3 regions of the Streptomyces sp. BJ20 genome follow, and region 1 is predicted to be linked to each of the others. Evidence: riboswitches for the same ligand, from Rfam matches in the RefSeq annotation. Region 1 holds a riboswitch; each other region holds the start of a gene.
The links. A riboswitch is a leader RNA that binds a small molecule or an ion and turns the genes downstream of it on or off. The one in region 1 is predicted to bind cobalamin.

Region 1 (12,239 bases):
CTGACGGCCGGGTGCCGCCCGTGACGCACCACGGGCGGCACCCGCTCCGCCTCCCGGTACCCCCCTTCACCGCACCCGCCCGGACTACGGCAGCATGGCCCCGTGGAGACTTCTGTGACCTGCGGAAAGGCGGAGCTCGTGGTGAAGGCGCCGGAGGCGGCCGTGCTCGCCGCGTTCGAGGCGGCGAAGGGGTTCATGCCGCTGGACGAGGGGCTGGCCCTGTACGCCGCCGCGGTCGAGGCCGGGCGGCTGGGGCTTCCGCTGCTGGAGATCGGGACGTACTGCGGCCGCTCCACGATCCTGCTCGCCGACGCGGCCCGCGCGGCCGGTGTCACCGCGCTCACCGTGGACCACCACCGGGGCAGCGAGGAGCAGCAGCCGGGCTGGGAGTACCACGACCCGGAGACGGTCGACCCGGAGCTGGGCGTGATGGACACCCTGCCGACCTTCCGGCGGACCCTGCGCCGGGCCGGTCTGGAGGAGCACGTGGTGGCGCTGGTGGGGCGGTCCCCGCGGATCGCCGCCCTGTGGGGGCGGCCGCTGGGCCTGGTGTTCGTCGACGGCGGCCACACCGACGAGCACGCGAGCGCCGACTACGAGGGCTGGGCCCCGCACGTCGCCGAGGGCGGGCTGCTCGTCATCCACGACGTCTTCCCCGACCCCGTGGACGAGTTCACCGGGCAGGCCCCGTACCGCGTGCACCAGCGGGCGCTGGCGTCCGGGGAGTTCACCGAGGTCTCCGCCACGGGTTCGCTGCGCGTCCTGCGCCGTACGGGTGCGGCCGCCGCGCACCGCTAGGGTGGCTGCGTGTCGTACACAGGTCCCGACTTCGATCCGCCCCCGGAGCGGCGCTCCCGCCGTGGTCCGCTGACCGTGGCCCTCGCGGCGCTCGTCTGCGGCGGGCTGCTCGGCTGGGGTGTGTACGCGGCCACGGGCGGCACGGACGACAAGGGCGCGGAAGCCGGGGGTTCCCCGTCGGCCGCGCCCCGCACGCCGTCGCCCGCCGCCTCCTCCCCCACCGCCGGCGGCTCGTCCCCGTCCGCGGAGGGCGAGGAGTCCCCCGCCTCACGGACGCCCTCCGCGTCCGCGCCCGCCGCGGCCGGCCCGCTCAAGGGCAAGGTCGTCGTCATCGACCCGGGGCACAACCCGACGAACGTGAAGCACACGGCGGAGATCAACCGTCAGGTGGACGTCGGCACGCACCGCAAGGAGTGCGACACCACCGGCACGTCCACCAACGACGGGTACGCGGAAGCCGAGTTCACCCTGGACGTCGCCCACCGGATGCGCGCCCTCCTGGAGAAGCAGGGCGCGACGGTGAAGCTGACGCAGGACCGCGACCGGCCGTACGGGCCGTGCGTGGACGAGCGCGCCCGGATCGGCAACGCGGCGAAGGCGGACGCGGTCGTGTCGATCCACGCCGACGGATCCGGCGCCGGCAACCGCGGCTTCCATGTGATCCTGCCGGGCTCCGTGAACGAGGGCGAGGCGGACACCCGCGCCATCGTGGCGCCCTCGCGCGCCCTCGGGGAGCGCATCGCGGGCAACTTCGTCCGTGTCACCGGCACCGCGCCGTCCAACTACACCGGCGGCGGCACCGGACTCGTCACGCGGAAGGACCTGGGCGGTCTCAATCTGTCAACGGTTCCGAAGGTGTTCATCGAGTGCGGGAACATGCGCGATAGCAAGGACGCGGCGCTGCTGACCAGCGGCGCCTGGCGGCAGAAAGCGGCGCAAGGGATTTCCGAGGGAATCGTGAGTTTCCTGCGCGGGTAGGGATCAGCGCGCTGATCCGGGCGGACAGCCCCGTCCGGCGGACGATAGTGTCGTCCGTACGATCAGGGGCCACCCCCGCGCTTCGCACCGGACCCTACGGGGCGACCTGGTGACAGCGACGCCTCTTCCGACGACGAGACGACCTACGAAGGACCTGAAGTGAATATCCGCTCCCTCACTCGAGGCGACGGCGTGGTGATCGGAGCAGCCGTACTGCTGTTCATCGCGTCGTTCCTCGATCTGTACTCGATCGAAGGCGCCTCGGACAGCGTGGACATCCCCAGCCTGTGGGCGAGCGGTCCGGTGCTGCTGAGCGTGGTGCTGGCAGGCCTCATCGCCGCGGCCCTGATCGTCGTCGCCCGGGGCCTGCCGCAGGCGCCGAAGGTCGCGGGTCTGGACCTGGCGCCGTTCGGCGTCGCCTTCGCGGTGTTCGCCGCCTGGAGCGCACTGGGCAACGTCTTCGACCCGGCCGGCGGCGCCGACAACTTCGGGGGCGGCGGCGACGGCCCCGACGCGGGCCTCGGTCTGATCCTCGCGCTCGTCGCCACGCTGGTCATGGCGGCCGCCGCCGTGGCCACGCCACTGGTGCCGGCGCTCAAGGGCGCGCTGCTCCCGGCCGCCCGCCCCGCCGCCCCGCAGCAGCCGTACGGCGCGCAGCCGCCCGGCGGTTACGGCTACCCGGGCGCCCAGCAGGCTTCCTTCGGCGGCGGCCAGCCGGGCCAGCCGTACGGTGGTCAGCCGCAGCAGGGCCAGCCGGCCGCGCCGCCCGCCGCGGACTTCTCGCCGTTCTGGTTCGCCGTGCCGGTGCCGCGTCCGCTGTTCCCCGAGGACGGTTCGCCCACGCCGATCGCCGAACTCGCCCCGGGCACCTGGTACCTGGCGGTGGAGCAGCGTGGTCAGGCGCTGGTCGCGCAGACGCAGGACGGCCGCCGCGGCGTCCTCCAGGACACGTCGGGCATCCAGCGCGGCTGAGCCCCGGCCCCGTCGTCGACGGCCCCTCGCCCTGCCGGGCGGGGGGCCGTTCGCGTGCGGGCCCCGAACCGGGCTGGTTTCAAGCGGGCGTTCGGGGCCAGACGGACAGCATGTCCCCTCGATATCGCTCTGGTTCCACCTCCGCGGGGACGGTCATCGCGGTGATCGCGGACGTCATGGCCGTCATCCTCGGACTGTGGATTCTGATGTACCTGCTGGACGCCAACCGGGCCAACGACCTGGTGCGGTTCGTCCATGACGCGGCGAACTGGCTGGCCGCCTGGTCGCGTGATCTGTTCACCTTCGACGAGGAGTGGGCGCGGGTCGTCTTCGGCTACGGACTCGCCGCCGTCGTCTACCTGTTCATCGGCCACGCCATCGCCGGCCGGCTGCGCCGCCACTGACCCGGGCGGCCACTGCCCGGGTCGTCCGGGGCCCGGCGGGTAAACGCCGGGCGGTCGGGCGTCCGTACGGATCAGGCGTCCGGGCAGCAGTCCGGGTCCATGCCCTTGGGCAGCTGCTCCCCGCCGAAGACCGCGCAGGTCGGCTCGTGACCGCCGAGGGCGGCGACGGCCAGCAGCAGTGACCCCGCCGTCCAGGTGGTCAGCTCGCGCGGCCATATGGCGTCGTCGTCGAAGACGTAGCCCGTCCAGTACAGGCCGCTCTCCGGGTCGCGCAGGTGCTGGATCGACTGGAGCACCTCCAGCGCGCGGTCGGACTCGCCCGTCGCCCAGAGCGCCAGGGCGAGTTCGGCCGACTCGCCGCCCGTCACCCACGGGTTGGGCACCACGCAGCGCACCCCGAGGCCGGGCACGACGAACCGCTCCCAGCCCTCGTCGATGCGCTCCCGTGCCTCCGCTCCGGTCAGCGCGCCGCCGAGCACCGGGTAGTACCAGTCCATCGAGTAGCGGTCCTTGTCCAGGAACCGCTCCGGGTGGCGCCGGATGGCGTGCCGCAGCGCGCCCACGGCCAGTTCCCAGTCGGGCTGGGGCTCCTCGCGCTGCTCGGCGATCGCGAGGGCGCAGCGCAGGGCGTGGTGGACGGAGGAGGAGCCGGTGAGCAGCGCGTCCGTGGCGGGCGTGCCGTCGTCGTCGCGCCGCCAGCCGATCTGCCCGCCGGGCTGCTGGAGCTCCAGCACGAACTCCACGGCCGCGCACACGGCTGGCCACATGCGGTCCAGGAACGTGTCGTCGCCGGTGGCGAGGTAGTGGTGCCACACGCCGACGGCGACGTAGGCGACGAAGTTGGTCTCCCGGCCCCGGTCGGTGACGTCGTCCGGGTCCCCGTCGGCGTAGGCCGCGTACCAGGAGCCGTCGTCGAGCTGGTGCCGGGCCAGCCACAGGTAGGCCCGCTCGGCCGCCTCGTGCTCGCCCGCCGTGTCCAGCGCCATCGCGGCCTCGACGTGGTCCCACGGGTCGAGGTGGTGACCGCGGAACCACGGGACGGCGCCGTCCTCCCGCTGCACGGCGAGGATGCCGGCGACGGTCCGCGCCGCCTGCTCGGCCGTCAGCACGCCGTCGAGGACGAGGTGTTCGGACTGCGGGGCGCGAGGGTCGCCGGCCGGGCGGGAGGTCGTCACGTGGCGTCCGCCTCGGCGCGCGGCAGGTGCGGCTTGGTCGCGTAGGCCACGAAGCTCTTGCCGATCACCGGGTTGAGGGCCCGCTCGGCGACCCGGGTGGCCAGCGGCTTCTTCATGATGTCCCAGACCAGCAGCTTGTGGTACGCGCGGACCGGCAGCGCCTTGTCGTTGTCGACGCCGAACGCGCACTTCAGCCACCAGTACGGCGAGTGCAGGGCGTGGGCGTGGTGGGTGCCGTAGGGGCGCAGGCCCGCCTCGCGGATCTTGGCCAGCAGCTCGTCCGCCTTGTAGATGCGGATGTGGCCGCCCTCGACCTCGTGGTAGGCGTCGGACAGGGTCCAGCAGACCTTCTCCGGGCCGTAGCGCGGGACGGTGACGGCGATGCGGCCGCCCGGCTTGAGGACGCGCACCATCTCGGCGAGCACGCCCTTGTCGTCGGGGATGTGCTCCATCACCTCGGAGATGATGACGACGTCGAAGGACTCGTCGGGGAAGGGCAGGGCGAGGGCGTCGCCCTCCATGGCGGTGGCGGTGGCCCCGGCGGGCGCCTCACCGGCCTCCTTCATCGCCGCGAACCACTTGGCGACCTCGCGGATCTCCTCACCGTTCTGGTCCAGCGCGACGACCTGGGCGCCGCGCCGGTAGCACTCGAAGGCGTGCCGTCCGGCGCCGCAGCCGAGGTCCAGGACGCGGTCGCCCGGGGCGAGCGGGAACCGGGAGAAGTCGACGGTCAGCACGTGGCCCTGCTTTCACGGTCGGAGGTGTCGGCCGCGGTCACGGGTACGCCGCCCGTGTCCGCGGGAGCGTCGGGGACGAGGTCGAGGTCCGCGGGCGCCGGGTCCTGCGGGGCCGTGGCCGTCACGCGCGGGGGCCCGCCCCGGCCGGCGCGGGCGGTCTCGACGGCCTCGCGGTAGCGGGCGACGGTGCCCTCGGCGGCGCGCGCCCAGGTGAAGTGGGCCAGCACGCGGTCGCGTCCGGCGGCGCCGAGACGGGCGCGCAGTTCGTCGTCGCCGAGGAGCCGGGTGAGCGCGGCGGCCAGGGCGCCCGCGTCGCCTGGCGGCACGGCCAGACAGGTCTCCCCGTCGCGTCCGGCGACCTCGGGGATGGCGCCGCCGGTGGTGGCGACCAGCGGGGTGCCGGTGGCCATGGCCTCGGCGGCCGGGAGGGAGAAGCCCTCGTAGAGCGACGGCACGCAGGCGACCTGCGCGGAGCGCACCAGGTCGACGAGTTCGGCGTCGGAGATGCCCTTGACGAACTCGACGGCGCCTTCGAGGCCGTAGCGCTCCATCGCCTGGGCGACGGGGCCCTCGGCGGGGCGCTTGCCGACCACGACGAGGTGGGCGTCGGGCTGCTCGGCGCGCACCTTGGCGAGCGCCTCGACGAGGAAGACGAGGCCCTTCAGCGGCACGTCGGCACTGGAGGTGGTGACGATCCGGCCCGGGACGACCGCGACGGACGCGTCCGGGGAGAACAGGTCGGTGTCGGCGCCGATGTGGACGACGTGGACGCGGTCCTGCCGGACACCGAGGTCCTCGACGATCTCGGCGCGGGAGCTTCCGGAGACGGTGAGCACGGACGGCAGGCGGCGCGCGACGCGCTTCTGCATGCGGGTGAACGCGTACCAGCGGCGCACCGACATACGGCGCTTCCAGTCCTCGGCGGCGTCCAGTTCGAGGCGGCGGTCGACGGTGATGGGGTGGTGGATGGTGGTCACCAGGGGCGCGCCGAGGTCGCCGAGCAGGCCGTAGCCGAGGGTCTGGTTGTCGTGGACGACGTCGAAGTCGCCGCGGCGGGCGCGCAGATGGCGGCGGGCGCGCAGCGAGAAGGTCAGCGGCTCGGGGAAGCCGCCGGTCCACATGGTGGAGACCTCGAGGGCGTCGATCCAGTCGCGGTACTCGTCGCGCTTCGGGGTGCGGAAGGGGTCCGGCTGCCGGTAGAGGTCGAGGCTGGGCAGCTCGGTGAGGCTCAGCCCGTCGTGCCCCTCGTCGAGCACCGGGTAGGGCTGCGCGCCGATGACCTCGACGTGATGCCCCAGCCGGGCCAGTTCGCGGGAGAGATGGCGCACGTAGACGCCCTGGCCGCCGCAGAACGGGTTTCCCTTGTAGGTGAGGAGCGCGATGCGGAGCGGTCGCGAGCCGTCGGATGCGGGGCCTGCCGAGGGCCCGGCCTGACTGGCCTCAGCGGTCACTCTGGGCCCCCCTTCTGCCTGCACTGTCCCGCGACAGTACGACGGGACGCCGATCTAGAACAAGTTTCAGAGTTGATCGTTCGGAGGAACCGAATCTACCGGCAGGTAAGAACGGGGGCAGCGGTGGATCAGGTGATTCACGCCACGGCGGACGCCGTGCCATGCTGTCCGATCATCGATCCTCACCGACTGTCACGGACGGGACCCATGCCCGCGGATGCCCACAGGACCAAGGCGGCGCCGGACGCCGGGCGCGCCGAGCCTGCCTCCCCGCTCACGGAGCGGCAGGAGGCGCGGCGCCGGCGCATCCTCGAGGCGTGCGCGCGGCTGGCCTCGCGGGGCGGTTTCGACGCGGTGCAGATGCGTGAGGTCGCGGAGTCCTCGCAGGTGGCGCTGGGCACGCTGTACCGGTACTTCCCTTCGAAGATCCATCTGCTGGTGGCGACGATGCAGGACCAACTGGAGCACCTGCACGCGACGCTGCGGAAGAAGCCGCCGGCCGGCGAGACGGCGGCGGACCGGGTCGCCGGGACGCTGATGCGGGCCTTCCGCGCGATGCAGCGCGACCCGCTGCTGGCGGACGCGATGGTGCGGGCGCTGACGTTCGCGGACCGCAGTGTGAGCGCGGAGGTGGAGCAGGTCTTCCGGCGGACGACGGCCATCGTCCTGGACGCGACGGACCTGACCGACCCGACGCCCGAGCAGCTGTCGGCGGTACGGGTGATCGGGCACACCTGGCACTCGACGCTGATCACCTGGCTGTCGGGGCGCGCCTCCATCGAGCAGGTGGGCGTGGACATCGAAACGGTGTGCCGGCTGATCGACCTGACGGCTCCGCCGCGCTCCGGGCAGGGCTGACGAACCCGGGCGACCCCGACGCGGCGTGCACCGCCGCCTCCACCACGTCCGAGCAGTGGAACGGCGGCTGCAACGGCAGGGTGACGATCACCGCGACCGGCGCGCCGGTCTCCCGCTGGAGCGCGACGCTGCCCCCGAGGTCGTCGCAGCAGGTGGACTCGGTGTGGAACGGATCACCCAGCCGCAACGGCAACGTGATGACCGTCCGCTCCACGGGGAACGGCTCGCCGGCGGCCGGCGCCTCGACCAGCTTCGGCCTCACCGTCGACGGCTCCTCCGCGTCCCCGCCGCAGATCGGCGCCTGCACCGCCTCCTGACCCTCCTCGCCCTTCCTCCTCCCGGTCCGCACCCGCCCGGGTGCGGACCGGCTCACGGGCGCCGTGACCCCCGTCACCTCACGTCTGTGTGCCTCTCCTCGCGCACACGGCCGCCCCGGACACCCGTTCTACGGGCGGGTAGAGTGGCCGGGTCGTATCACACCCGTACGGGGGGAAGCCGGTGCGAATCCGGCGCTGACCCGCAACCGTGAGCCGTCCCGGGGACGGTGAGCCGGAATGCTCCGCACGGATCGTGACCGGCTCACGTGCCCGGCGTCCCGCCGGCGCACGGGCACCGTCGAGGTATACGGAGCCGAGCCGCCGGGGTGTCCCGCGCTGCCCGGCCCTCTTTCAGGGAGAGGCACCCGCCCGTCATGAACGTCCGCCGCAGCGCAGCGGTGCTGGCCGCCGTCGCCGTCCTCGGCGCCGCCGCACCGGCCGCAGCCGACTCGTCCCCGTCGCCGACCCCGCAGGAACTGCCGTCCGCGCTGTACGGGGACACCGACCCGCAGTACGACGGGGTGTGGCGCCAGTCGCTCGCCCTGCTCGCCCAGCACGCCGCCGGCGCCGAGCCGCCGAAGGCCGCCGTCGGCTGGCTGACCGGCCAGCAGTGCGCCGACGGCTCCTTCGCGCCGTTCCGTGCCGACCCCTCCGCCGCGTGCGACGCCAAGACCATGGTCGACACCAACCAGACCGCCGCCGCCGTGCAGGCGCTCGCCGCGCTCGGCGGCCACGACGCCGTCACGGAGAAGGCCGTCGGCTGGCTGAAGTCCGTGCAGAACAAGGACGGCGGCTGGGGCTACACCGCGGGCGGCGCCAGCGACACCAACTCCACGTCCGTCGTCATCGGCGCGCTCGCCGCCGCAGGCGAGAAGCCCGGCGAGGTGAAGAACAGCGGCAAGTCCCCCTACGACGCGCTGCTCGGCCTGGAGCTGCCCTGCACGGGCGAGGGCGCGGGCGCGTTCGCCTTCCAGCCGGAGAAGGACGGCTCGCTGGCCGCCAACGCGGACGCCACGGCGGCGGGCATGCTCGGCGCGCTCGGCAAGGGCCTGCTGGTCGAGCCCGGCAAGGGCGACGGTGAAGCGGCAGGCTCCTGCGTGAAGGCCACCACCCCGGAGCAGGCCGCCGCCAACGGCGCCGCCCACCTCTCCGGCGAGCTGACCGCGGAGGGCCACCTCCTGGCCGTCACGCCCGGCGGCGAGGAGCAGCCCGACTTCGGCAACACCGCCGACGCCGTGATCGCGTTCGCCGCGCGGGGCGACGCGGCGCAGGCGGACAAGTCGTACGCCTGGCTGGAGAAGAACGCCGCCGACTGGGCCGCGCAGAGCGGGCCCGCCGCCTACGCGCAGCTGATCCTCGCCGCCCACGCGACCGGCGCGGACCCGCGCGACTTCGGCGGCACGGACCTGGTGAAGCAGCTCCAGGCCGCCGGCCCGGCCGCCCCCGGGAAGACCACGAAGGCGACGGAGAAGGCCGAGGACGAGAAGGACGAGTCGTCCCCGTTCGGCGTGTGGTGGTTCGTCGGCGTCTGCCTGGTCGCGGGCATCGGCATCGGCTTCCTGATCAGCAACCGCACCAAGAGGCAGCAGCCGTGACCCGCCGCCTCACCGTGCTGTTCCTGGCCGCGCTCCTGCCCCTGCTGGCGGGCGCCGGCCAGGCCCAGGCCGCCGGGTACCGCTACTGGTCCTTCTGGGAGCGGGACGGCTCGGCCTGGGCGTACGCCACCGTGGGCCCCTCGCTGTCGCGGCCCGCGGACGGCGACGTGCAGGGCTTCCGCTTCTCGGTCAGCGAGGACTCGGGTGACGCGGCCAAGCCGCGTGGCACCGCCGACTTCGACACGATCTGCGCGAGGACGCCCGCCGAGGACGGCACGAAGCGGGTGGCGCTGGTGATCGACTTCGGCACGCCCGCCGACGCCCCGTCCGGGGCGAAGCCGCCGGCCGGCCGCACGGCCTGCGCGCAGGTGGCGGAGGACGCCACGACGGCCGAGGCGCTGGCCTCGGTCGCCGAGCCGCTGCGCTACGACAGCAACGCCCTGCTGTGCGCGATCGCCGGCTACCCGGCGAAGGGCTGCGGCGAGCAGGTCGCCACGGGCGGCAAGGAGTCCGCCGCCACCGGGGCCGCCGAGACCGCCGAGGAGGCCTCCGCGCAAAACGACGGCGGATCCGGCCCCTCCGTGGGGCTGATCGCGGGCGGTGCGGTGGTGGTCGTGCTGGGCGCCGCCGCCGTCTGGCAGGTCCGTCGCCGTGCGTGAGACGGACCGCTCCGGGCGTCCGGGCCTAGCCCGTCCGCGCCCGGAGCGGGGGACACCGCCCGCCGGCGTCCCCGTGCCGCGCCCGCGCCGCGCCCTGCACCCCGGCGCGTGGTGGCTGTGGGCCCTCGCGCTGGGCACCGCGGCCACCCGCACCACCAACCCGCTGCTGCTCGCCCTGCTGATCACCGTCTCCGGATACGTCGTGGCCGTCCGCCGCCCGCACACGCCGTGGGCCCGCTCCTACGGCGCCTTCGTGAAGCTCGCCGCCGCCGTGCTGGTGCTGCGGCTGGCCTTCGCGATCGTCCTCGGCTCGCCGATCCCCGGCACCCACATCCTGTTCACGCTGCCCGAGGTACCCCTGCCCGACTGGGCCCAGGGCATCCGCCTGGGCGGCCGGGTCACCGCGGAGGGCCTCGCCTTCGCCCTGTACGACGCGCTGCGGCTGGCCGCGCTGCTGATCTGCGTGGGCGCCGCGAACGCCCTCGCCAGCCCGTCCCGCCTGCTGAAGTCGCTGCCCGGCGCCCTGTACGAGCTGGGGGTGGCCGTGGTGGTGGCGCTGACCTTCGCGCCGCATCTGATCGCCGACGTACGGCGGCTGCGTGCCGCGCGCCGGCTGCGGGGCCGCCCCGACAAGGGCGTGCGCGGTCTGGTGCAGGTGGGGCTGCCGGTCCTCGAGGGCGCGCTGGAGCGCTCCGTGTCCCTGGCCGCCGCGATGGACGCGCGCGGGTACGGCCGTACGGCCGAGGTGCCGACCGCCGTGCGGCGCACCACCGCCGCTCTCACGCTCGGCGGTCTGCTGGGCGTGTGCGCGGGGACGTACGGGCTGCTCACCGCGGCGGGCGGCAGTTACGGGCTGCCCGTGCTGCTGGCCGGTCTGGCGTCGGCGCTGGCGGGCCTGTGGCTCGGCGGGCGGCGCAGCGTGCGCACCCGTTACCGCCCGGATCCGTGGGACGCCCGCGCCTGGCTGGTCTCCGCGTCCGGCGCGGCCGTGGCGGCCCTCCTGATCCTGGCCGGCTCGCTCGACCCCGGGAGTCTCGACCCCGGTGTGGTCCCGCTGGAGCCGCCCACCCTGCCCCTGTGGCCGGCGGCGGCCGTGCTGCTCGGTCTGCTGCCCGCCTTCGTGACCCCCGCCCCCGAGGCGGCCCGCGACCCCCGCAAGGAGCCGACGACGTGATCCGCTTCGAGAACGTGTCGGTGACCTACGACGGCGCGGCGCGGCCCGCCGTGCGGGACGTCGACCTGGAGGTCCCCGAGGGCGAACTGGTGCTGGTGGTGGGCCCGTCCGGCGTCGGCAAGTCGACGGTGCTGGGCGCGGTCGGCGGACTGGTGCCGCACTTCACCGGCGGCACCCTGCGCGGCCGGGTGACGGTCGCCGGCCGCGACACCCGCACCCACAAGCCGCGCGAACTCGCCGACGTGGTGGGCACGGTGGGCCAGGACCCGCTGTCCCACTTCGTGACGGACACGGTGGAGGACGAACTCGCCTACGGCATGGAGTCGCTGGGCCTTGCGCCGGACGTGATGCGCCGCCGCGTCGAGGAGACCCTCGACCTGCTGGGCCTGGCCGACCTGCGGGACCGGCACATCTCCACGCTGTCCGGCGGCCAGCAGCAGCGGGTGGCCATCGGCTCGGTCCTCACCCCGCACCCGAAGGTGCTGGTCCTGGACGAGCCGACGTCCGCCCTGGACCCGGCGGCCGCCGAGGAGGTCCTCGCGGTCCTCCAGCGCCTGGTGCACGACCTGGGCACCACGGTCCTGATGGCCGAGCACCGCCTGGAGCGGGTCGTGCAGTACGCCGACCAGGTCGTGCTGCTGCCGGGCCCCGGCGAGCGGCCGTGGATGGGCGCCCCGGCGGACGTCATGGCGGTGTCCCCGGTCTGCCCGCCGGTGGTCGAGCTGGGCCGCCTGGCCGGCTGGTCCCCGCTCCCCCTGACGGTGCGCGACGCCCGCCGCAGGGCGGCCCCGCTGCGGGAACGCCTGGAGGGCGGGCGGCCCGAGCCGGACACCGCCGCTGCCCGGACGGCTGCCCCGGCGAGGCGTCTCTTCGGGCGGGCGAAGAAGGAGAACGCCGGCGTTCCCGAGCCGGTGGCCCAGGCGCGGTCCCTCGCGGTCCGCCGGGACCGGGTGCAGGCGCTGACCCGGGTGGACCTCACGGTGTCGCCCGGTGAGACGGTCGCGCTCATGGGCCGCAACGGCGCCGGCAAGTCGACGCTGCTCGGCGCGCTGGTCGGGCTGGTCGCCCCGTCGTCCGGTTCGGTCCGCACCGGCGGCGCGGTGCCGCATCGCACCCGCCCC
Region 2 (12,239 bases), 2.9 Mb from region 1:
ATGGCCGTGGGCCCGTTGATCGCCGGGCCGTTCGTCCTGTCGTCGCCCGGCTGGCTGTTCGCGGCCGTCACGACGCTGTTCCTCGCGATCACGGCAGGACACGCGCGGCTGCCCGGGACCGACGGCGCGCGTCCTCCCGCATCGGAGGACACGGCCCGCCCAGGTCTTCTGGCCGGCGTGGCACTCCTGCCCTTCGCCGCCAACGCGCTCGCCTTCTACCTCTACTTCCACTTCCAGCACTTCCTGGCGGTGTACGCCGTCGAGCGCGCCTCCAGCGCGTTCTACAGCGTGGTGCTGCTGCTCTGTTTCACACTGGTCATCGTCGTACAGCCGCTCGCATCCGGCCTGATCCGGCGCATGCCGTACTCCCTCGCCCTCGCGGTCGGCTTCACCGGTCTGGCGACGGGCTCGGCCGTGCTGGCGGCCGGTACCCGGGCGGCGCTGCTGGCGGGCGGGGCGCTGATCACCCTCGGGGACATCGTGCTGTTCCTCAAGAACGACCTGGAGGCGCTGCGCCGCAGCCCTCGCTCCGACGCCGTGGTCTTCGGTCAGCAGCGGCTGGCCGCGGGCCTGGGCGCCTGCGCGAGCGGCGTGCTGGGCGGGCAGCTGTACGGCCTCGGCGAACGGACGGGAGATACCGGATGGTTCTGGCTGCTGGCCGCCGTCCAGTGTCTGCTGCTTCCCCCTCTGCTGCTCACGCTGCGCCGTCGCACGGCGCGGCTCCCTGTCTCCGACGGCGACCATGAAGGAGCACTGACGCGCGATGGCACGGACGGGCGGATTCCAGGACGATGACTTCTGGACCGAGTTCCATGACTTCCTTTTCTCCGAGCAGCGCTACGAGCAGGCCGAGGAACTGCTCGACACCTCCCCGCTGTTCGATCTCCCCGGCGGGTCACGCGTGCTGGACCTGTGCTGCGGGCCGGGCGTGTTCACCGTCCCGCTCGCCCGTCGCGGGCACCGCGTGACCGGAGTGGACCTGAGTCCGGCCATGCTGGACCGGGCACGCAAACGGTCGGCGGACGCCGGTGCCGACGTGACGTACGTACGAGCCGACGCACGCGAGTACGAGGCGCCGGGCGGCTTCGACGTCGTGCTCAACATGTTCACCTCCTTCGGATACTTCGAGGATCCTGCCGACAACGCGCGCGTCCTGCGCACGATGTACGCCTGCCTGGCCCCCGGCGGCACGCTCGTCCTGGACCTCGCCGGGAAGGAGCTCCTGGCCCGCGGGGTCACCCCGCCCAAGGTGGTGCGGCGGGGCGACGACCTGATGGTGCAGACCGACACCGTGCTGGACGAGTGGGCGCGGCTGCGCAGCGAGTGGGTGCTGGTCCGGGGCGAGCGGGTGACGCGGACCACTCTGACCTGGTTCGTGTACAGCGCCGTGGAGTTGCGGCGGATGGTCGAGGAGGCGGGATTCGGCCGAGTGGAGGTCTTCGGCGGCTTCGACGGGCGCCCCTACGACGAGGACGCCGAACGGCTCGTCCTTCGGGCTGTCCGCGAAGCGTGAGGAAGGCGGGGCGTGCGGCCGGGCCCGTACGCCCTTTCGCCGTCGGCTCGGGGAAACGTAGGATCACCTGGTCATCGCCGCGACGGGAGACAGGAAGCCGGTGCGAATCCGGCACGGTCCCGCCACTGTGACCGGGGAGCGCCCCTCCGACATGCCACTGCGCCCAGCGCGGGAAGGCGGAGGGAACGTCGATCCGGGAGTCAGGACACTGGTCCGTCGCGGGCCCGATCCGAGGAGCGCGGACTCCAGGAGGCTTCACGTGTCCCCTTCGTTCACCCCTGCCCGCACACGCGGGCTCCTTCATGCCACGGCCGCTGCCCTGGCTCTTTCGTCCGTGCTGCTGACCACCGGCTGCGGCTCGTCCGGCGAGAGCGGCGGCGACGCGAAGGCCACCGCGGCCGTGCCCGCAGGCTTCCCCGTCACCATCGACAACTGCGGCGTGAAGACGACGTACGACAGGCCGCCGTCGCGGGTGGTCACCATCCACCAGCACCCTGCGGAACTCATGCTCGCCCTCGGCCTGAAGGACCGCATGGCCGGAACGGCCTTCCCCGACTCCGCCGTCCTGCCCGAACTCGAGAAGGACTACAAGGCGATCCCCGAACTGGCGAAGAGGGAACCGTCGTTCGAGACGGTCCTGGACGCCGAGCCCGACTTCGTCTACGGCGGCTACGGCAGCGCCTTCGACGAGAAGGAGGGCCGTTCCCGCAAGGCGTTCGCCGACGCAGGCATCGACACCTACCTCAACCGCGAGTACTGCGGCAAGAAGAAGGTGACGATGAAGGACACCTACGACGAGATCCGCACCATCGGCACGGTCTTCGGTGTCCCGGACCGGGCTGACAAGCTGGTCACCGACCTGCAAAGCCGCGTCGGCAAGGCCACCGCGGCGGTCGGGGGCGAGTCCGAAGTGTCCGTCTTCGTCTACGACAGCGGCGACAAGAGCGCCTTCACCGCCGGCGGCAAGAGCCTGGGCACCGAACTGATCCACCTGGCCGGCGGCGAGAACGTCTTCGCCGACCTGGACGACGTCTTCGGCGACGTCTCCTGGGAGCAGGTCGTCGAGCGCAAGCCGGAGGTCATCGCCATCTACGACTACGCCGGTGCCGGCAGCGTCGAGGAGAAGAAGAAGTACCTGCTCTCCCAGCCCGCGCTCGCCGACGTACCCGCCGTCAGGAACAAGCGGTTCGTCGTCCTGCCGCTGACCGCCACCCTGGTCGGCATCCGCTCGGCCTACGCAGTCGAGGACCTGGCCCGCGGACTGCACCCCGAGAGCTTCCGGTGACCCAGGCCGCCACGGGCACGCCCGCCCAAAAGGCGGCGCCTCGGCGGAAGACCACCAGGCCGGAGACAGGCCGTACACGGCTGGCCGTCACACTGCTGGCACTCACGGCGTTGCTCGTCGTCTCCGCCACGGCGGGCCTCGCGATCGGTTCCGTCCAGGTGCCACCCGGCCAGGTGTGGGGCATCGTGACGCACGCACTGGGCGCCGACTGGCAGCAGCCGGACTGGTCACGGGCCAGGGAGACCATCGTGGTGGACGTGCGGGCGCCGCGGGTGCTGCTCGGTGCGGTCACCGGCGCCGGCCTGGCGGTGATCGGCACCGCGCTGCAGGCCCTGGTGCGCAACCCGCTCGCCGAGCCGTATCTGCTCGGCGTGTCCTCCGGCGCGTCCCTCGGCGCGGTCTCCGTGATCGTGTTCGGGGTCACCCTCTTCGGGGCGCTCTCCCTGTCCGTGGCCGCCTTCTTCGGCGCCCTGGGCGCGCTCCTGCTCGTGTACGCCACCGCCCGCACCGGCGGACGCATCACCTCGGCACGGCTGGTGCTGTCCGGGGTGGCGATCGCGGCGGTGCTCACCGCGGTCCTCGATCTGCTGCTGCTCACCACCGACCGCGGCAACGAGGCCCGCGCGGTCCTCGCCTGGACCCTGGGCGGCCTCGGCGGCGTCAACTGGGGCACGCTGTGGCTGCCGAGCACGGCCCTGCTGCTCGGTGTCGGCGTCCTCCTGGTGCAGGCCCGCAACCTGAACCTGCTGCTGGCCGGCGAGGAGGCGGCCACCACGATGGGGCTGGACGTGGCCCGCTTCCGGGCCCGGCTGTTCGTCGTGCTCTCCCTGGTCACGGGCGTGCTGGTCGCTGCGGCCGGACCGATCGGCTTCGTCGGCCTGATGATGCCCCACATCGTGCGCCTGTTCGTCGGCGGCGACCACCGCCGCGTCCTGCCGACGGCGGCACTGGGCGGAGCGGTCTTCCTCGTCTGGGCCGACATCGCCGCACGGACGATCGCCGCACCGACGGAGATACCCGTCGGCGTGCTCACGGCCCTGTGCGGCGGTCCGTTCTTCCTGTGGCTGATGCGACGGGACGCCCGCCGCGGCACCGACCGAGGAGTGGCATGACCGCGACCTACACGCCCCCGGCCGAACTGCGCGTCGACTGCGTCACGCTCACCGCGGGAGCCCGCCGCCTGGTGAGCGACGTCTCCCTGACCGCACGCCCCGGCGAGACCATCGGCCTCGTCGGGCCCAACGGCAGCGGCAAGTCCAGCCTCCTGCGCGCCGTCTACCGCGTCCTGCGCCCCGACACCGGGCGCGTCCGGGTGGACGGGGACGACGCCTGGGCGCTCCCGGCGCGGCAACTGGCCCGCACCGTGGCGGCGGTGGTCCAGGACTCGGCCGCCGACTTCGACCTCGCCGTCCGCGAGGTCGTCGCCATGGGCCGCACCCCGCACAAAAGGCTCCTCGCCGGCGACACCCCCGAGGACGCCGACCTCATCGACGGCGCGCTCCTCGCGGTCGACGCCGTCCACCTGGCCGACCGCCCCTTCGACCGGCTCTCCGGCGGCGAGCGCCAACGCGTCCTCATCGCCCGCGCCCTCGCCCAGCAGCCCACCCTCCTCGTCCTCGACGAACCCACCAACCACCTCGACATCCGCCACCAGCTGTCCGTCCTCGGCGCCCTGCGGCGCCTGCCCGCGACCGTGCTGCTCGCCCTGCACGACCTCAACCTGGCCGCCTACTACTGCGACCGCCTCTACGTCCTCGACGACGGTGAGATCACCGCCTCCGGCCCGCCCTCCGCCGTCCTCACCCCACAACTCCTGGCCGAGGTCTACGGAGTCGCGGCGGAAGTCACCACCCATCCACGCACGGGCGCCCCGCAGGTGACCTTCCTCCCCGAAGAACCACGCAGATGAAGGGCCCACCCCGGCACTGCCCCATGCCCGTCCGCGCCGCCCGGAACGGAACAGGGAGCGTGGCCGACGCCTCCGGAGCACCGAGGTTGCCCAAAGGGTGCTGGGCATTGCGGAGGCCAAGGGCATGTTCTTGAGGCTATGCGGCGGGGTCGTCGGTTTCTGACTCGATCGGGTGGAGCCGGGCTTCGGCGAGGAGTTCGCGGCCCATGTAGCGGCGGGCTTCGGTCCACTCGTCGTTCTGCTCGGCCAGGACCGCGCCGACGAGCCGGATGACGGCGGTGCGGTCGGGGAAGATGCCGACCACGTCGGTGCGGTGCCGGGTCTCCTCGTTCAGCCGTCCCCGCGGATTGTTCGATCAGATCTGCCGCCTGATCTCCCGGGGGAAGGGCGGTGAAGGCAAGCAGGTCGTGCTGGGCGGGGTCCAAGTGGTCGCCGCCTTGGGGAACTTGGCCTCCGGAGCGTCCAGGACGTGGGGCATCTGGGCCTTCACCGCGCCGGTGCCGGGCTTGCCGCTTCTCGGGGCGGGTCGGGGGTCGGTCGGTGTCAGTGGGTCCCGGCATGATCGAGGCATGAGTGATCCGATCGTGGAAGGGCTCGTTCTCAGGACGGCCGCGAGGCATGGTGTTCCCGGCCCGGTCGCACAGGAGTTGCTCGCCGGCTCCCGGCCGTGCCTCCATCTGGTCGCTTTCCAGGATCTGACGCTCGCCCAGCAGGAAGTAGCCCGTCCTGCCGCGCGCACGGGAGGCCTCCCCTCCCTTCCGGACGGCGTCGACCGGCCCGATGGGCGCGCACCTCTGGTTCTGACCGTCGACTGCGCGGCGCTCCCCCGTGAAGCCCTGGACATCGCGCTGCCGTCCGACGGGAGCCTGTTGTTCTTCACCCAGATCGAGTGCGAGCCGGAGTCGTCGGTGGTGCTCCACGTAGCCGCCGGCGTGCGGACCACGGAACGCTCGGCGACGTATGAGCTCGGCGGGGAGCCGGCGCAGATCAGGGTCTACCAGCCCGATGTCCTGTATCCGGTGCCGGGACTGACCGTCTCACCCGATTGGCGTGACTCCCCGGCGACCAGCGCGTTCCTGGACAGCGGCCCGGACCGGGACGACATCCTGGACGATTTCGAGGACGCCGTGCGGAGAGCGGCAGCGGGCGGCGCCTCACACGGAGTCGCCGTCCAACTGGGCGGTTTCTCCAGCCCTTGGCAGTCAGCTCCGGACGAGGGCGATCTCGTCCTCCTCGCACAGATGCACGGTCAGTCGATCGACCCCGACGTCTACACGCAGACCCTGATCGTCGGCACACACGAGGACATCGCAGGGCGCCGGTACGAAGCCTTGGAGTTCGAGCAGCAGGTCTGAACAGCCACCGGCTTCCTGACCTCGGCTCCGGCTCCGGTCCTTCCGGCGGCGGCGGGTTCACCCGCGGCACGGCGCCCGCCTCGCGGACTCGGACACCACCCCTCGAACTTGACGGTACCGCGCACGCCGTCGGGCGGTGCGGACTCCGACCGCCTCCCGCAAGAGGCCCTCGCGAAACGCCCGTCGCTCCGCGGCCGGCCCGACTCCTTGCGTGCGGGGCATCGCAAATCCGACCGGAGAGCGAGCGCCGGGCGGATTGCGTGTGTGTGCGTCTGGCTGGCCAGCGTCGTTCCTGCGACGTGAGGGACGACCTGGAAGAGGGCATGGGCGACGATCTTGCTGGTCGTCGTGCTTGTTGCCGGCCCGTCCTCGCGCCGGCAACTCGCGGCGGCTCGACGCACGGGCCTTCGCAGCACCAATCGCCTCCCCGCCCCCTCGTTCTCCGACAGATTTTCAGACCACGGGCGACACGCATAGGACGCCGACGGCGGGGGACTTGGGCCAGAACGGCATACCAGGGTGCGCCCGCCTCGGCCGCACCGGTACCGCATGACCAATTGAGGGAGGTTGTTCCATGAACACCGGCGACATGCCCGTACTGATCAGGCTCTCCGATTCACAGCAGACGATCCCTGCCGCGGACGAGGACGTACGGGGCCGCAAGGTGGCCGACCGCTCCGGCAACGAACTCGGTGAGGTGAGCGACCTGATCATCGACGAGGAGGAGCGCAAGGTCCGTTTCCTTCTCATGGAATACGGCGGTTTCCTCGGCATCGGCGAGAAGAAGAGCTACATCCCGGTCGACGCCGTGGCCGACGTGACCGAGGACCAGGTCCGCATCGACCGTACCCGCGACGACGTCGTCGACGCGCCCGAGTACGATCCCGAACTGGTGGACCAGCGCGAATACCCCGACCGGGTGTACAGCCACTACGGCTACGCGCCCTTCTGGGGGACCGGCTACATTCCCCCGGCATTCCCCTACCGGCTGTAAGCGTCGTCCGCCCGGCCCCCGTACGCCTCTGCGCCGGGCCCCGCGCCCCGATCGAGCGGCGCCACGGGCCCGGCGTTCGCTCGGGCCCGCGCGGCCGCTGCGTACGGTAGGCGTGTGCGACTACTCCCGGAGCCAGTCCGTCGGCTCGTTGCTTGGTGCGTGGTGATCCTGCTGGTCGCGGGGGTCGGCTACGTCGTGATCCAGGTCTGTGTGGCGCTCAGGCCCGCGGTTGTTCCCGTGCTGCTGGCTCTGCTCGGTACCGCGTTGCTCCTCCCCGTGCACCGGTGGCTCCTGAGCGCGAAGGTGAACCGGTCAGTCGCCGCCGGGCTCACCTGCGCCGCGGTCCTCGCTGCGGTCGGCGGTGCCCTGTACCTCCTGACGGTGACACTGGTCGACACCTGGGACCAGATCGTCGCCTCGTTGCGCAGGGCGGTGCGTGAGCTGGCCGATCAGTTCGGTGCGTCCGGCACCTCGCTGGAGGAACTCGCAAACGATGCGCTGGACCTGCTGGGCAGGTTCGGAGGGACGGCCGCCTCCGGTGTCGTCACCGGAGTCAGCCTCGTGGCCCAAGCCCTCGGCATGGCGGTCCTCGCGCTGCTGCTGGTCTTCTTCTTCCTGCGCGACTCCGACCGGGCCGCGGCCACCCTGCGCTCACTCGTCCCACGCGGTGGCGCGGACGCCACTGAGGCGATGGCCCGGAGGGCTTTCGAGGGTGTCGAGGGGTTCATGCGGGGCACCACCGTGGTCGCGCTCATCGACGCGGTCTTCATCACCACCGGACTGCTGATCCTGCGCGTGCCGGGTGCCCTCGGACTCGGCGCGATCGTCTTCATCGGCGCCTACGTCCCCTACGTCGGAGCCTTCGTCTCGGGAGCCGCGGCCGTGCTGGTCGCACTCGCCGACCGGGGACTCGCCATCGCCGCGTGGACGCTCGGGGTGGTGCTGGCGGTCCAGGTGCTCGAGGGAAACATCCTCCAGCCCATGGTCCAGAGCCGGACCGTGCGAATCCATCCCGCGGTGATTCTGGTGGCGCTCACCGCGGGCGCCACGCTGGCCGGGATCGTCGGGGTGCTCCTCGCGGTGCCGGTCACCGCTGCCCTCTTCGGAGTCGTCCACGAACTGCGCACCCGCTACGCCGACTCCGGAGAGCCGCCCACTGGCGGACCGGATGAGGACTCGCCGGCACAGACCGGATGATGGTGCCCCGGATGACGGTGCGGGGCTTGAGGGCGTGCCCGGGGTCGTGAAGGAGCGGTTGCTGCTCGTGCCCCTGACTGACTCCTACAACGGCTTTGAGGGACACGCCGAAAGCGCCGGGCCGGAAGGAGGCGAACTGACATTCAGCCGTCCGGCAGTTCGACCGGGGGCATCTCACTGACGGGCGGGGCCGGTTCTGCGGCGTGGCAGCCGGACGCTGACGCGCGGCCTTCGGGCGAGGCGGGGCTGTCGGGGGCGTCACCGGGGCCAAGAGGGACGCCGTTGCTGCGCAGCACGTTGCGAACGTCGAGGATCAGGGGGAAGACCTCGTGGTTGCGGTCCTCGCCTTGTTCTTCCCACGCCCGCTGTTCGGCTTCGACGGCCATGCGGTCCTCGGCGAACACGCGCTCGGTGAAGCGTCTGATGAACGGCCAGGCAAGATGAAGAGCGCCAGGGATACCGGGCTTCTCGATCATGAGCAGGCCGTAGGCGTGGCAGGTGCGCTGCTCGGCGTCCTCGGGCACGTACGCGGCCCAGAGACGGAAGGCGGGACGTTCGGCGTTCTCCGGAACCAGGTCGAGTGTCTGGTAAGGGTATGCGGTGCGGATGGTCATGACATCGCGGGAGTGACTGCCGCCGATCCCTTCGGCTGCCAGCAGGCCGGCGCTGCGGTTCCGCTTCCCCCCGGCGTGGGTGAACAGGTACCGGGCCTCCACCGACCGCGCACCGGTCCGGTGTTCCAGCAGCTCGGGGCGGAGCTTGCCGACGACCCCCCGGTGGAGGAACTGGTGGTTCATGTCGAGGAGGTTCTCGTGCATGAACGAGTAGTGGCAGTGCACGGTCCGGGAGAAGGTCATGGTCTTGTACTTCGGTGTGCCGAAGGCCGGCAGCTCGGGCAGCGCGGTGACCGCCGCCTTGTCCGGGTCGCCGGGGAACACGAACACCAGGCCGTACGCCTCGCGGACCGGATAGGCGCGCACACCGCGCGGCGGCCGGCCGTCCCCCTTGGACAGGTACGGGATCCGCGAGATGCGTCCGTCGCCGCGATAGGCCCACGCGTGATAGCAGCAGAGGAGCGTCTCGCCCTCCACCACCCCCATGCTCAGCGGCACCTGCCGGTGGGCGCACCGATCCTCCAGCGCGTGTACGGCGCCGCTCCGTCCCCGGTAGAGGGCGATGCGCTCACCGGCGAACGCGGTTCCCAGCACGCGACCGGGACGCAGGCGCCTGGACACCGCGACCGGGTACCAGAAGTCCGGGTTCGTCCCGACACGCCGAAGATCGGTCATGCCGAAACCTGCTGCATCGCCGATGTCCCAGGCCCTGAAGTGCGCCTGGCCCCGGCGGCGAGGCGGGCCCCGGGCCCAGACCTGTCGAGGTCGGTCTCGGTCATGCTTCTTCCCTCGCATGAATGATGGACGGACAGCGGCTCGAACCGTCACCCCTCGTGCGGGACGTGACCGCCCGCCGATGCGACGGTTGGGCACCGGCACCTTCATCCTGGCCGGAGCCCGCCGTCCTCGCGCTGCCGGCGGGTCCGGGCGGGTGAGCATCCGGACGCCCTGAGCGCCCTCGGATCCGCCAGCCGTCTCCCGGTCCTACGGCTTTCCAAGCGTCACTGACGTCACTTGGCCTCCGGCCACAAGGCTCCCCCTGTGGGGTTCAGACCTCCTATGGGATCGGACCGTCAGGCCGTTCGGCGTTCAAGAACTTCGCCGGTCCTCGTATCCACTCCATGGACCGTCGCCGACTCGTCGGCCACGCCGAGGACGCTGGCCCTCCAGATCGGGTTCCGGCTCGGCCGGTCGGCTTGCAGCCGTCACAGGGTCCGCCTCCGCCAAGCGGATGAGGAACTCAGCCAGGACATGGCCCGGCTGATGTCGGACGACGTGACGATGCCGACCAGTCGGTCTCCTTCCAGTACGAGGGCGCGGTGGACCCGATTGGCCTGCAACTCGGGAACCAGCCGGGCCAGCGGGTCGTCGGGGCGGGGAGTCGGCAGGTCGCCGACCGGCACCATCACGTCGGTGACACGGGTGGAGGAGCGTTCCGTCTCCGCGACCCCGTCGGCGCCCTTCAGGGTGACCAGGCCGGCCGCCGTGTTGTCGCCGTCGACGACGGGGAAGGCCGAGTGGCGGTAGCGGTAACGGGGGTCGGCCAGAAACTCGCCGATCGTGGTGACTGCCGGGACGGTCACGGGCGCAGGTGTCATCGCGTCGCTCACGGGGATGCCGCCCAGCATGTCACGCAGCTTTGCCTGGCCGCCCTCCGCTGTCGCCATCGCGATGACGAACCAGCCGATGACCACCAGCCAGATGCCGCTGAACACGGCCCCGACCAGGACGAGGTACACGCCGACAGCCACCAGCGCCCATCCCAGGAACCGTCCCGCGGCCGTCGCCACCGCCGTGGCCCGCAATGGGCTGCCGGTCTTCCACCACACCGCGGCCCGCAACAGCCGCCCGCCGTCCAGTGGCGCGGCGGGCAGAGCGTTGAAGACGGCCAGCAGAATGTTGATCCCCGCAAGCCATGCCAACGCCGCCACCACAAGCCCGGCCTCGAAGTACGCGGCCAGCAACCCGGCCGCCAGAGCGAACAGCCCTCCGAGCAGCAGGCTGACCAGAGGCCCTACGCCGGCTATGCGCAGCTCCGCACCGGGGGTGGCCGCCTCGCTCCGGAGCCGTGCGAGTCCGCCGAGCAGCCACAGGGTGATGCCCTCGACGGACACTCCGTTACGACGGGCCACCAGCGCGTGACTGACCTCATGAGCCAGCAGCGACAGCAGGAACAGCACCGCGGTCACCCCGGACGCGAGCCAGTACTGCCATGACGGGCGATCCGGATGAGCCTGCCGGAAGACGCTGCCGGCCAGCCCCACCATGATCAGGACGAAGATGACCAGGACACTCCAGTGCACGCCCACCCGGACACCGGCTACGCGCCCCAACGAGAACGTCGCCCGCATGCCGGCCACCTCCCGGTTCGTGCTCGATGGTCGTGGTGGGGGGCGGAGAGTCGATGAGCTCGTGGCGTGAGCGGTGCGTCCTGTCACGCCGCCGGGTCAGTCCCATCGCCGGGCCTTCGGGGACCGTCCCGGAGTACGTCAGTGTCCGAAGATGTGCCGCCCGCGACGGCGATGCCTCAACCGGGACGGCTGCGGCCGCACCTTCTCGCCCTCTCCTGTCACCTGGGGGGCCGGTGCGGACGTAGGGACCCGATGGACGCGACGACGCCGCTTCAAGCCCGCCACGAGCATCGTCAGTCCGAGGCAGAAGATCAGCGTCAGTCCCACGCCGGAGAGGAAAAGTCCTGGCGCGGTCAGCGTCGCGATCTGATTGCCGAAGATCTCCACCGCGTACTCAGGGCTGCCCGAGAAGTTCTCCACGACAGCGACGGCCGCGAACGCGCCCGTGGCCAGCACGAGCAAGAGCGCCGGCAGGAGCATCGTTCCCACCTCCTCCTCCGGCCTTGGTTACCGGTTACCCCAAGTCAGACGCCTGACACGGGCTTCCGGCACCGGCAGCCGATCGAATGGTCCACGCTGTCGGGCACGCGTCGCGAGTTCCACCACCGCCGAACGTGAGGTGCGCGAGACCGGTGTGCCCCTGAGAGACGTCTGTCTCACAGGTCGGCTCGCCTCTCTCCCCTCGACAGTTCTTTCTGCGTGCCACGTCCTCCGACTGGTCCAAGAACTGACACGCGGCGGCCGTTCGCGTGGCATGTGTATGAACGGCGGCCCGTGTGCCACCGGGACTACGGAGAGAAATGCCATGAACATGAGCTTGAGGACATCGAGACCCTGGCGTAGCCCGGTCGCGTTCCTTGTGGTCGGATGTCTCGCCGTCCTCTTGGGCGCGACGGGGTGCGGCAGTGATGGGGGCGACTACAACCCACCCGGTGCCAACGCCCGTGTCGGTCCGGTCCTGATTCGCTATGCCCACATTGCCGAACCGCCCGACGGCCCGTGGGAGAAGGGGGACGACGCG
Region 3 (4,106 bases), 2.9 Mb from region 1:
CCCGGTGCCGGCCGTCAGTCGGTTTCCTGGGCGTGCGGGGCCGTGGCGGGCGGATGGGTCGGACGGTCCCGTCCGCCGTCCCGCCCGGACACCGCCACGACGACCAGCCCGACGACGACGGCTCCGGCGACGACGCGTCCGGCCGCGCGTCCCCACCACCAGGCGGGACGGGCCGTGCCCGCGCCCCGCTTCGGCAGGCCCAGCCGCTCGGCCCGCCGGGCAGGTCGCAGCAGACGGGCCAACAGCAGTGCGGAGACGGGCAGTTGCAACAGCCACAGGACGGTGCGCGGCCACTCCCCGTACCAGACGTTGGTCCCGTACAGCAGGGTGTGCCAGACGCTCAGCACGTACACGACGATCACGAAACGGTGCATCCGGCGCCAGGTGTTCGCCCCGATGCGGTGCCGGACGTAGAACAACAGCCCCAGCGGAATCGCCAGATACAGGGCGCCCTGACCGATCGGGATGGCGACCTGGCCGGTTCCGGAGTCGTACCAGCCCGGCACGAAGGTGTCCGCGAAGGCCACCCACAGCCGCTCCGCCCAGTCCACCTTCGTCTCGTAGCGGACGAGTTCCGCCGCGAACATCAACGCGTGCGCGAACATCAGCGCCATGGTCGTCAGGCTCGTGGCGCGGTGCCAGCGCTCCAGCACCGGGCGGGAGACCGGCAACCGGGCGGGGCGCGGCCCCGACAGCAACAGGCCCAGCATGACCGTGCCCCAGGCCCACAGCAGGGCGGACCAGCCGAACGCCTGGCTGAGCAGATACATCCAGTAGGTGCCGGGATCGTCCATGAACGGCATCACCGCGACGGTGTCCGACTCGCCCGACTTCATGCGCGCCCACAGGAGGGCGAACACCAGCACCGTGACCACCACCGCCGCGCCGGCGTCGGGCAGGGCGGCCCGCAGATCACCGCGCAGAGCGACGCGGTGACCGGGAGGCCGTTGCCTTCCGGCCGGGGCCACCGCCCCGTCCTCGTCCGGCCTCGTGTCCGACGTCATCAGGGGGCCTCCCGGGCACGGGGCACCGCGGCAGCGGTGCGCAGGTGACGTGAGGCAACAAGTCTGGCTGACGGGGCAGTGATCCCCCGAGGCGCAATCCGGCCAGAGCCGCAGCGACAACTGGCCGGGAAGGCACCTGGTTTCCGCCTCCCCTCCACATTCAGGACAACCGTCGAAGCCCCACTGTCGCGGATGTACGAGCGGGCCTACGCTGAGGCACGCAGTCGGTTCGTGCCGCCCGTCCGACCGGACTCCCGGCGGCGCGACGCAAGAGGGAACCCGGTGCGAATCCGGGACTGTCCCGCAGCGGTGAGTGGGAACGAAAGCCGTCGGTGTCACTGGGCCCGCGCCAGGGCCGGGGAAGAGACGGCCGGTAGGTGTCCGCCCTTTCGGCGGACGAGCCCGCGAGTCCGAAGACCTGCCACTGCGCCCGCGTCCCGCGCGGGCTGTGCACGTGACCTCGTGGACTGGGTCGGCGGTACGGGCGGTCGTACGTCGTGCGGGTGGCCGCGCCTCCTTCCTGTCACTGTCCAAGGACCGGTACGGAGGAGGATGCTGTGCGGGACCCAGCCGCTTCGCTTCGGTCACTCCGCCCTCTGGTCCACATGTCGCCCGGCAGCCACCGACGGACGGCCCTCGGCCCCGGCGCGGGTGTCCTCATGGAACGGGGCCTGTCCCCCGGCACGGTGTCCGGTGTCTGCCACGGCACCCTGGGCGAGCTCTACCAAGGCCCGCTGCGAGCGGGCACCGAGCCTGAGATCGCGGTGGTGTCCTTTCCCGTGGACCGCCACTCCTGGGTGTACTTCACACCCGGGGCGGTGACGGGACCGCCGCGTACTCCGGCACTGGGTGAGAAGTCGGCGACAGCGGCGCGGCTCTTCCTCGACCACTACGGCCTCACCCTGCCCCCGGGTGACTGGCACACCCACTCCGAACTTCCGGCGGGTGTGGGAATGGCCAGCTCGACGGCGGACATCGTGGCGACACTGCGCTGCCTGTTCCGCGTCTTCTCCCTGCCGTACGACACGGACGTGCTCCTCGGCGTCCTCGCGGACATCGAGCGCGCCGACAGCGTCTTCCTCGACGAGTTCGCCCTGTACCTCAGCGGCCGGCACCGGGTGGTGCGGCGTCTGGGCCCGGACATCGGCTTCCACACCGCCTACGTCACGGAACCCGGCACGGTGGACACCGCCGCCGTCACTCCCCTGCTGCTGGACCACTACCGGCGCCGCGGCGAGGAGTACCAGCGGTGCCTGACCGATCTGCTGAAGGGTTTCGTTTCGGGCGATCCGGCCGCCGTCGCCCGTGCCGCGACGACCAGCGCCGCGTTGTCCCAGGAGGTGCTGCCCAAGGCGACCTTCGCCAGCCTGCAGGCCCATCGTGAGCGGTTCGGCGCCGACGGCGTCTTCGTCGCCCACACCGGTTGTCTGGCCGGCTATCTCTTCGCCTCGCGCCCACGGGCCGAGGTCAAGTCCGAACTCTCCGCGTTCTTCCACTCGCTCGGCCACCAGTGCACCTTCGCCCAAGGAGGCTACGGGTGATCCACCCCCACATCGCCGACGCCCTGAAGGTCCCGGACCTCGTCCGGCTCACCGACGGCCTGGTCCTGCTGCGGTTCGAGTCGATGAAGATCTACTCGGCCCTGGCCGCCGTCCGTCATCTGCTGGAGCGGGGCACGGTCCGTCCGGGCCAGACCCTGATCGACAGTTCCAGCGGCATCTACGCCTACGCCCTCGCGCTGGCCTGCCACCGGTACGGCATGCGATGCCACATCGTCGCGTCCACCACCGTCGACGCCACCACCCTCGCCCAGCTGGAGATCCTCGGCGCCACGGTGGAACAGGTCAGACCCTCGCGCGACCTCAGGCTGGACCAGGAACTGAGGGTGCGACGGGTGCGGGAGATACTCGCCGAGCGTCCCGGCCACCACTGGATGCGCCAGTACCACGACGACATCCACTACCTCGGCTACCAGGAGGTCGCCGACCGGATCACGGCGGAGTTCCCGCACGCGTCGCTGAGCGTCGTCGGCGGGGTGGGGTCCGGAGCCTCGACCGGCGGCATCGTGGAACGCCTGCGCGCGACGGACCCCTCCGTGCGCCTGGTCGGCGTCCAGCCCTTCGGCAGCGTCACCTTCGGCAGCCAGGACCACCACGACCCCGAGGCGATCATCGCCGGCATCGGCTCGTCCATCGTCTTCGACAACGTCCGCCACCACCTCTACGACACCGTGCACTGGCTGGACTTCACCCACGCCATGTCCGGCGCCGTCGCCCTGCTCCGCGAGCACGCGGTCTTCGCCGGACTGTCCACCGGTGCCGGCTACCTGACCGCGACGTACGAGGCCCGCCGCCACCCCGACCGACTGCACCTGGTGATAGGGGCCGACACCGGACACCGCTACGTGGGGCGCGTGTTCGCCCGGCACGCCGAGGCCCTGGACCCGGCCGCGCTGAAACCCCTCGAGGTTCGCACTCCGGAGGAGATGACCATGCCGTGGTCGAGGATGACGTGGCGGCGCACCCCCTGCCCGGCCCACTGGAAGGAGCGGGCGGCATGACCGTGGCCTGTCTGGAGTCACTGACCTTCGGCCTCGGCCGTCTGGTCCGCGCCGCCGACCGGCTCGGCGAGCGTCTGCTGCTCCTCACCCGGGACCCCGTCTACTACGCCTACGAACTGGACCGGCTGCCCACGGACGCCCTCGACGTCGTCGTGACCGACACCTTCGACGTGGAGCGGGCCGCCGATCTGCTCCGGCGCACCCCGGGACTGCGGGGCCTGATCAGTTCCACCGACACCTGGACCCTGGCCGGCGCCGCGCTCGCCGAACGCCTTGGTCTTCCCGGTCTCGATCCGGCCGTCCTGCGGCTGACCCGGGACAAGGCCGCCGTACGCAACCGACTGCACGACGCGGGCCTCACCCGCGGAAGGGCCGTCGAAGTCGCCGGCCCGGACCGCGAGGCACGCGGGCTGCTGCTCAAGGAGGCGGGACTGCCGCTGGTGCTCAAGGACACGGCAGGCACCGGGAGCCAGAACGTGTGGCTGGTCCGGGACGAGGGCGAACTCGACGCGACGCTCAGCGAGGCGTCCGGTCGGGATGTG

Region 2: another riboswitch for cobalamin. It lies ahead of MTR79_RS13440 (ABC transporter substrate-binding protein); the one in region 1 lies ahead of MTR79_RS26490 (prenyltransferase/squalene oxidase repeat-containing protein).
Region 3: another riboswitch for cobalamin. It lies ahead of MTR79_RS13465 (hypothetical protein); the one in region 1 lies ahead of MTR79_RS26490 (prenyltransferase/squalene oxidase repeat-containing protein).

The regions. Positions count from the first base shown of each region.
Region 1 is NZ_CP094918.1:5,851,042-5,863,280, forward strand. It holds gene MTR79_RS26440 (MFS transporter) at 1-4, shown strand, start outside; gene MTR79_RS26445 (class I SAM-dependent methyltransferase) at 139-798, shown strand; gene MTR79_RS26450 (N-acetylmuramoyl-L-alanine amidase) at 808-1,776, shown strand; gene MTR79_RS26455 (DUF5336 domain-containing protein) at 1,936-2,748, shown strand; gene MTR79_RS26460 (hypothetical protein) at 2,859-3,152, shown strand; gene MTR79_RS26465 (prenyltransferase) at 3,224-4,327, opposite strand; gene MTR79_RS26470 (class I SAM-dependent methyltransferase) at 4,324-5,064, opposite strand; gene MTR79_RS26475 (glycosyltransferase family 4 protein) at 5,058-6,515, opposite strand; gene MTR79_RS26480 (TetR family transcriptional regulator) at 6,723-7,373, shown strand; gene MTR79_RS26485 (cellulose binding domain-containing protein) at 7,325-7,690, shown strand; cobalamin riboswitch at 7,817-7,953, shown strand; gene MTR79_RS26490 (prenyltransferase/squalene oxidase repeat-containing protein) at 8,065-9,285, shown strand; gene MTR79_RS26495 (SCO2322 family protein) at 9,282-9,944, shown strand; gene MTR79_RS26500 (energy-coupling factor transporter transmembrane component T) at 10,018-11,118, shown strand; gene MTR79_RS26505 (ABC transporter ATP-binding protein) at 11,115-12,239, shown strand, end outside.
Region 2 is NZ_CP094918.1:2,944,046-2,956,284, reverse strand. It holds gene MTR79_RS13450 (MFS transporter) at 1-795, shown strand, start outside; gene MTR79_RS13445 (class I SAM-dependent methyltransferase) at 764-1,513, shown strand; cobalamin riboswitch at 1,603-1,724, shown strand; gene MTR79_RS13440 (ABC transporter substrate-binding protein) at 1,773-2,798, shown strand; gene MTR79_RS13435 (iron ABC transporter permease) at 2,795-3,910, shown strand; gene MTR79_RS13430 (ABC transporter ATP-binding protein) at 3,907-4,707, shown strand; partial or broken gene MTR79_RS13425 (transposase) at 4,844-5,092, opposite strand; gene MTR79_RS13420 (DUF1963 domain-containing protein) at 5,277-6,062, shown strand; gene MTR79_RS13415 (PRC-barrel domain-containing protein) at 6,637-7,056, shown strand; gene MTR79_RS13410 (AI-2E family transporter) at 7,171-8,253, shown strand; gene MTR79_RS13405 (aromatic ring-hydroxylating dioxygenase subunit alpha) at 8,397-9,542, opposite strand; gene MTR79_RS13400 (site-2 protease family protein) at 10,073-11,218, opposite strand; gene MTR79_RS13395 (hypothetical protein) at 11,357-11,698, opposite strand; gene MTR79_RS13390 (copper chaperone PCu(A)C) at 11,973-12,239, shown strand, end outside.
Region 3 is NZ_CP094918.1:2,957,447-2,961,552, reverse strand. It holds gene MTR79_RS13470 (ferric reductase-like transmembrane domain-containing protein) at 15-1,004, opposite strand; cobalamin riboswitch at 1,274-1,424, shown strand; gene MTR79_RS13465 (hypothetical protein) at 1,664-2,545, shown strand; gene MTR79_RS13460 (cysteine synthase family protein) at 2,542-3,564, shown strand; gene MTR79_RS13455 (ATP-grasp domain-containing protein) at 3,561-4,106, shown strand, end outside.